2 regions of the Variovorax sp. 05N34 genome follow, and region 2 is predicted to be linked to the other one. Evidence: riboswitches for the same ligand, from Rfam matches in the RefSeq annotation. Region 2 holds a riboswitch; the other holds the start of a gene.
What was found. Region 2 has a riboswitch for glycine ahead of AC1DMA_RS11165 (D-amino acid dehydrogenase). Riboswitches for the same ligand answer to the same signal wherever they lie in the genome.

Region 1 (3,404 bases), on a different contig from region 2:
AAAGAAAAAAGGCAAAAAAGAGCGCCGCGTGCGGATCGGCCTCAGCCGCGGAAATAGCGCGCGGGAATGAAAGGCATCGTGCTCACTTCCATCAGGACCGGCTTGCCACGGACGATCGCCTGCATGCGCGTGCCGGGCTCTGAATAGGCCAGAGCGACGTACGCCATGGCGATCGGCCGGTCGACGGTGGGGCCGAGCAATCCGCTGGTCACCTGTCCGATCGCAACGCCTTCGAAGGATTCGAGCAGTGTGCCGTCGCGCACTGGCACTCGATCGATCGCGACCAGGCCGACGCGCTTGCGCTTGAGGGTGTGATGGTCGAGGTGGCCCGCCGTCCCGTCCGCAGCCGTGAGCTGTGCCAGCACCTTGGCCGCACCCGGAAATCCGCCTTCGCGGGCTCCGCCGGTGCGCCGGACCTTCTGCATGGCCCACACCAGCGAGGCTTCGACCGGCGTGGTCGTCTCGTCGATGTCGTTGCCATAGAGGCAGAGTCCGGCTTCCAGCCGCAGGGAGTTGCGCGCTCCCAGGCCGATGGGCTTGACCTCGGGTTGGGCGAGCAGCAGCCGGGCCAGGCGCTCGGCGTTCGCAGCGGCAACGGAGATTTCGAAACCGTCCTCGCCGGTATAGCCGCTGCGAGTGACGAAAGTCGGGATGCCGCCGATTTGCGCTGCGCCGCCGGTCATGAAGACAAACCGTTCGATACCCGGTGAAAGCCGCGCCAGTGTTGCGGCAGCCTGCGGTCCTTGAAGGGCGAGCAGCGCGTGGTCCGGCATCGGCGAAACCTGGCAGCGGTGTCCGATTTTGACGGTGATATGCGCGATGTCCGCCTGCTTGCAGGCGCCGTTGACGATCACGAACAGCGAGTTGTGGCCCTCGTTGAAGAACATCAGGTCGTCGAGGATGCCGCCGTCTTCATTCAGCAGCAGCCCGTAGCGCTGCTTTCCAGGTGCGAGACCGATGACGTCGACTGGCATCAGGGTCTCGAACGCGGCCGCGGCCTCGGGGCCTGAAAGCCGCAACTGGCCCATGTGGGAAATGTCGAACAAACCCGCGGCATCGCGCGTGTGCTTGTGTTCGGCCATGAGGCCGGCCGGATACTGCACGGGCATCGAGTAGCCGGCGAAGGGCACCATGCGTGCGCCGAGTTCGACGTGCAGGTCGTGAAGCGGAGTCTTCAGAAGGTCGGTCGATGCGGAGGCCAAGGCTCTCTCCAAAAGGGGCAGTCCAGATCCATGACCGAAGCCATGGGCCACCCCTGCTGTCCGCTTTACCTGAGAGATTCACCCCACGATTGGGGCTTGCTCCTTCGGTGGGCGAGGCCGTCGTGCGACGGGTCGCCTCTCTCCAGCAAGGAAACGCCCTGATGCGGGGCGCTTCGCCAGTCCTTTTGCCTGAGCGTTCGGGCCCGTGTTTTGGTGGGACCTGCGCCTTCGGCGGCCCCGGCGCAGCGGGGCTCTCTCCTGACTGCGCCAGTGTAAGGGATCGAAAGCTCGTTCAACGGCGATTTCAGTGCGATCGCCCAGCCGGGCAAGGCTTGTTCCGCCGCGCCTTCAGCCTCTGCGGCGCATCAAGTATTCGATCGATTCGAACAATGCCTCGCTGAGCAATGCCAGCACTGCGGCCGGCACTGCGCCAGCCAGCAGCAGTTCGCGATCGTTGAGCGCCAGCCCCGTCACGATGCGCTCGCCGAAACCTCCGGCGCCAATGAAGGCCGCGATCGTCGCGGTGCCAATGGCGATGGTCGTCGCCGTCCGTACGCCGGCAAGGATGGTGGGCAGCGCCAGCGGCAACTGCACCACTTGCAGCGTCTGCCCGGCGGTCATTCCCAAGGCGGTGCCGGCCTCGCGCAGCCCTGCCGAAACCTCGGCCAAGCCCGTGACCGTGTTTCGCATGATCGGCAACAGCGAATAAAGCGTGAGCGCGATCAGCGCCGGAACGAGGCCGATCGCGCCCACTGCGGAGATCAATATCGCCAGCAGCGCAAGCGAAGGAATCGTCTGCAGCAGCCCCGTGAGCCCGAGCACGAGCGCACGCGTTCGAAGGTGTGGAAACACGAGGATGCCCAATGGCACCGCGATCAGGATGCCCAGCCCCACCGAAACCGCGACCAGCAGCAGGTGCTGGCGCGTGAGCCGGCCGAGGTCCGGGCCGAAGAGCTTGGCGAGGAAACCGCGCGCCGCGGCATCCTTCGGGCGCGCGGCGCCGGCTGCCTGGGTCGTGTTGGCGTTGGCCGGCTGGGCGACGATCTTGCTTTGCGCGAGGAAGTCGCGCGCAATGACATCGAAGCCCACGCCCTGCAATTCGGCACGCGCATTCATCTCGATCATCGCGTGCTCGTCCACCCGGCCTTCCAGCTTCTGCATCGCCGCCCATGCCTGCGGCCAGCGCGTGGGCACGTCGAGGCGGTAGAGCACCACAGCGTCATAGCGCGGAAAGTAATGGCGGTCGTCTTCGAGCACGCGCAGGCCGAGATGATCGATCTTGGCGTCGGTCGTGTAGATGTCGGTCACGTCGATCTGCTTCGCGGCGATCGCGTCGTAGGCCAGTCCGTGGTCGAGCCCGGTCGGCGTCTGCGTGAAGCCATAGCGAGCGGCCAGCCCTTGCCAGCCGTCGGCGCGTCCGAGGAATTCGTTCGACAGGCCGAGTTTCAGCTCAGGGTGGGCAGCGAGGTCGCCGAGCGTTCGCACGCCCAGCCGCTCGGCATCGGCCGCGCGCATGGCGAGCGCATAGCCGTCGTTGAAGCCGAATGGAATCGCAATGCCAAGTCCCAATGGACGAAGCGCCGCGTTCATGTCCTCCAGCGTCATGGGCTGGGCGCTCTTGAGGATTTCGAGGGCAATGGTGCCGGTGTATTCGGCATAGAGATCGATGCCGCCGGAGGTCAACGCTTCGTAGACGATGGCCGTATTGCCGAGTCCTTGCCGCACGACGGGCGCGGGTGTGGTGTGCGCTGCCGCGGTCTGCGCGAGCACCTGCGCGAGGATGTACGACTCGGTAAATCGCTTCGATCCGATGCGGAGCTCGCCGGCGCCTCCTTGGGCGTGCGACGGCAAGGCTGCGCCGAGAAGGCCCAGGCAGGCCAAGGCGATGAGCCAGGTTCGGCGCAGAGAACGCATCGAGGCAGTGTATCGGCGCCGCGACTCCGATGAGGCGTTTCGAGGGACTGGTTCGTCTCCTACAGACGATCGTGCGCCGTGCCGATGCTGCGGTGCAGCGCCTGAACCAGAATGAATGCGTGCGCATCAACTACATCCGTCGCGGTGAAGGCAAGCCCTTGTTGCTCATCCACGGCCTGGGAGGCACCTGGCGTTCGTGGAGGACCATCCTCACGCCGCTGGCTGCGGAGCGCAGCGTGGTGGCGATCGATCTGCCGGGGTTCGGCAAGAGCCCTGAACTGGATGGCG
Region 2 (3,404 bases):
TGTGCTCGGCGCTGGTTTGCTCGGCGTTACGACGGCTTATTACCTTCAGCAGCTCGGTCACGAGGTGATCGTCGTGGACCGCCACGGGACCCCCGCCGCCAAAGCCAGGGGCAGGGTCGAACCCGGCGAGCCTGCCATCGCATTGCACGGCGGCGGTGCGGCTTCGGCCCGTGCTCGGCGAAGCAAAGGCAATGGGCCCCGGGTCTGGGGGAAAGTGCGTCGCCGCCTCTCCGAACTGCTCGACCGCGCCATCGGTGCGCCGCCTCAACGCGATCCGCTCGATCAACTGGTGCGCCTGGCAGCCTACAGCCGCAACACCGCACGGGCGCTTCATGACGAGGCTGGCATGCCTCAGCGGCCGCGCTCGAACGGGCTGATGAAGTTCTTTACCGACGCCGAAGCTTTTCGAGCGCGCGTGGCGCGGGCACCCCATTGGTCCGAACTCGGCTGCGAGGAGCGCCTGCTCTCGCCCGAGGAAGCGATGGCCTTCGAGCCCGCACTGCATGCCGTTGGCGCCGCGCTCGCCGGAGCAACGTTCTCGCCCGAAGACCCGGCACGCGATCCAGCCCAGTTCGCAGCCAGCATCGTCTTCCTGTGCCGCGCGGCCGGCGTGCGATTCATGATGAAGCACACGGTCGTTTCGCTGAAAATCCGCGATGGCCGGATCAGTCACGTGGACCTGCTCAATGCGCAAGGACAACCGGTAGCCCTGCGCGCGCAATCCTATGTGCTCGCCTTGGGCGCATCGAGCGTCCCGCATGCTGAAGAGCTCGGTATCGCCATGCCGCTGAACTTCGTGCGTGAGTACATCGCGACGGTGCCGGTCAAGGACGCGGCGCGTGCACCGCACATCGCACTGCACGATCGCCAGGGCAAGCTGCGCATCAGACGGCTCGAAAGCGCAAACGGTGTGTATCTCCGGGTCTCCTCCACGGTGCGTGTACGCGATGACGAAGAGAGCGAGCCCGATTCGGACCGCTTCCGAGCAATGCTGGGCCGCATCGACATTCTGTTTCCCGGAATGGCGAAAACCGATGAGGCATCGCTCGACACGGCGATGCACGCGGTAAGCAGAAACCGCCTGCCGATGATCGGCAAGACGCGAGTACCCAATCTTTTCCTCAACACGGCCCCAGGTACACCCACCTGGGCCCACGCCTGCGGCGCGAGCAAATCGGTCGCCCGTATCGTCAGCGGCTTGCGACCCGAACTCGACTTCGCCTTCAGGGGCCTGTAGCCAGCACGCCGCAGCGCCCCTACAATCAGCCCACTGCAGGAGAGCAGGCCGCCTGGCGGCCTCACCGAAGGCGCAAACTCCCATAAACGCTCAGGTCGGCTCGCAACAACGAGCCTGTACTGCACCAACTGTCAGAGCCGTCTGGAGAGCCATCACGCAAAGTGATGCACCGAAGGAGCAAACCCGTTGCGGGCGCAACGGGTGAATCTCTCAGGTACCGAGGACAGGGGGAGCGGCAACTTGGACGCACGGTCCGGTTGCTTTCGTTTTCACAGCATCCGTTTTCGTTCGATCCAATCGCTGCAACCTTAGAGGTTTACTCAAATGCGCGTGATCGTTCTTGGCGCCGGCCTGCTCGGCGTGACTTCGGCTTATTTCCTCCAGCAACTCGGCCACGAAGTGACCGTCATTGACCGGCAGGCCACACCAGCCGCCGAAACCAGCTTTGCCAACGGTGGCCAGATCTCGGTGAGCCATGCCGAGCCCTGGGCCAATCCGGGTGCACCGCTGAAGGTGCTGCAATGGCTCGGCAAGGAAGACGCCCCCCTGCTGTTCCGTCTGCGCCCAGACATGCGGCAATGGCTTTGGGGATTGCAGTTCCTGCGCGAATGCACGCCGGCGCGCACCCGCCACAACATAGAGCAGATCGTTCGCCTGGGGACCTACAGCCGCGAAACGCTGCAACAACTGCGGCGGGACACAGGCATTGCCTATGACCAGCGCATGCAGGGCATCCTTCACTTCTATACGACGCAAAAGGAATTCGACGCCGCACTGGCGCCTGCCGAACAGATGCGCGCGCTGGGCTGCGACCGGCAGGTCATCTCGGCCGACGAGGCGGTGAAGCTCGAGCCCGCGCTGGCCCACATTCGCCCGCAATTGGCTGGCGCCACCTACACGGCCGAAGACGAATCCGGCGACGCGAACCGATTCGCACGCGAACTCGCCGCTCTCGCCCAGGCAGCGGGCGTTCGCTTCCTTATGAGCCATACCGTGACCGCCCTGCGCGAAGCCGGTGGCTCGATCGAGCACGCCGAAGTCACGGACGACGAGGGCAGATTCCAACGCATTCGCGGCGACGCGTTCGTGTTGGCGATGGGCTCCTTGAGCCCGCTCCTTGCCGCTCCGCTGGGCCTTCGTCTGCCGATCTATCCGGCAAAGGGCTACTCGGTCACGATGCCGGTGGTCGACGCAGCCAAGGCGTACCAGGTGTCGTTGACCGATGACGAATTCAAGCTCGTCTTCTCGCGCTACACCTCGGAAACCGGCGATCGGATGCGGATCGCAGGCACCGCCGAACTCAATGGCTACGACCGCGACCTGAACCGCGTTCGCTGCGAAGCCATCGTTCGCCGCGTCCAGCAGCTGTTCCCGGGCGCCGGGGACCCTACGCAGGCGCAGTTCTGGACGGGCCTTCGCCCCGCCACGCCGAGCAATGTGCCCCTGGTCGGCGCGACGAAACTGCCGAATCTGTTCCTGAACACCGGCCACGGCACACTCGGCTGGACGCACGCTTGCGGTTCGGGCAAGTCGATCGCGCGGATCGTCAGCGGTCTCACACCGGAAGTGGATTTCAGCTTCACCGGCGCGATCGGACGCGGCGCGAAACGTCAGTCGTCGCTGGTGAAGACCGTCAACACGCCCGTGTAGCCATAGAGGTGATGGCGGGCGATCTCGCCTGCGGCGAAGAAGCCGACCAGCGGGACATCGCCCAGCGCGTGTCGCACGATCTGCAATTCGGCGCCGGGAGCGCCGAAATGCGGGCCACCTCGACCGGAGCAACTCACGTACACCGCACCGGCGATGCGGCGCGCGGGGTGCGGCGCGGCCTCGGCTTCGCCGGCGGCTACAGCGCGCGCCGTGGCCAAGGTCTGCTCCTCCGGCTCCAGTTCTTCGCGGATTTCGGCGCACACGCGCATCAGATCGGCTCGCGCCGCCTGCGCGTTGCGTCGGCAGAAGCTCACTCGCATGCCGGGCTCCGCCACGTCGGCAATCGCCACGCCGCGACGCGTCGGGTCCAGTCCGATGATGTGCCGCACACGAACGTCAGCGCCCAAGTCGCGCGTACGCCTTACGCCATCGCTGCCGGCCTCGGCCAAGCCCACCAGGGTGGCGCGCACCGCATCGACGGCATGCTCGGGCGCATCGAGCGAAACATTCAGGTCGT

Region 1: linked by a shared signal. The riboswitch ahead of gcvT (glycine cleavage system aminomethyltransferase GcvT) and the one ahead of AC1DMA_RS11165 (D-amino acid dehydrogenase) in region 2 are both predicted to bind glycine.

What each region holds. Positions count from the first base shown of each region.
Region 1 is NZ_JBFTNI010000009.1:159,028-162,431, reverse strand. It holds gene gcvT (glycine cleavage system aminomethyltransferase GcvT) at 42-1,202, opposite strand; glycine riboswitch at 1,249-1,358, opposite strand; glycine riboswitch at 1,374-1,473, opposite strand; gene AC1DMA_RS23560 (glycine betaine ABC transporter substrate-binding protein) at 1,551-3,116, opposite strand; gene AC1DMA_RS23555 (alpha/beta fold hydrolase) at 3,146-3,404, shown strand, end outside.
Region 2 is NZ_JBFTNI010000003.1:445,398-448,801, forward strand. It holds gene AC1DMA_RS11160 (FAD-dependent oxidoreductase) at 1-1,237, shown strand, start outside; glycine riboswitch at 1,264-1,364, shown strand; glycine riboswitch at 1,369-1,474, shown strand; gene AC1DMA_RS11165 (D-amino acid dehydrogenase) at 1,562-2,887, shown strand; gene AC1DMA_RS11170 (FIST signal transduction protein) at 2,848-3,404, opposite strand, start outside.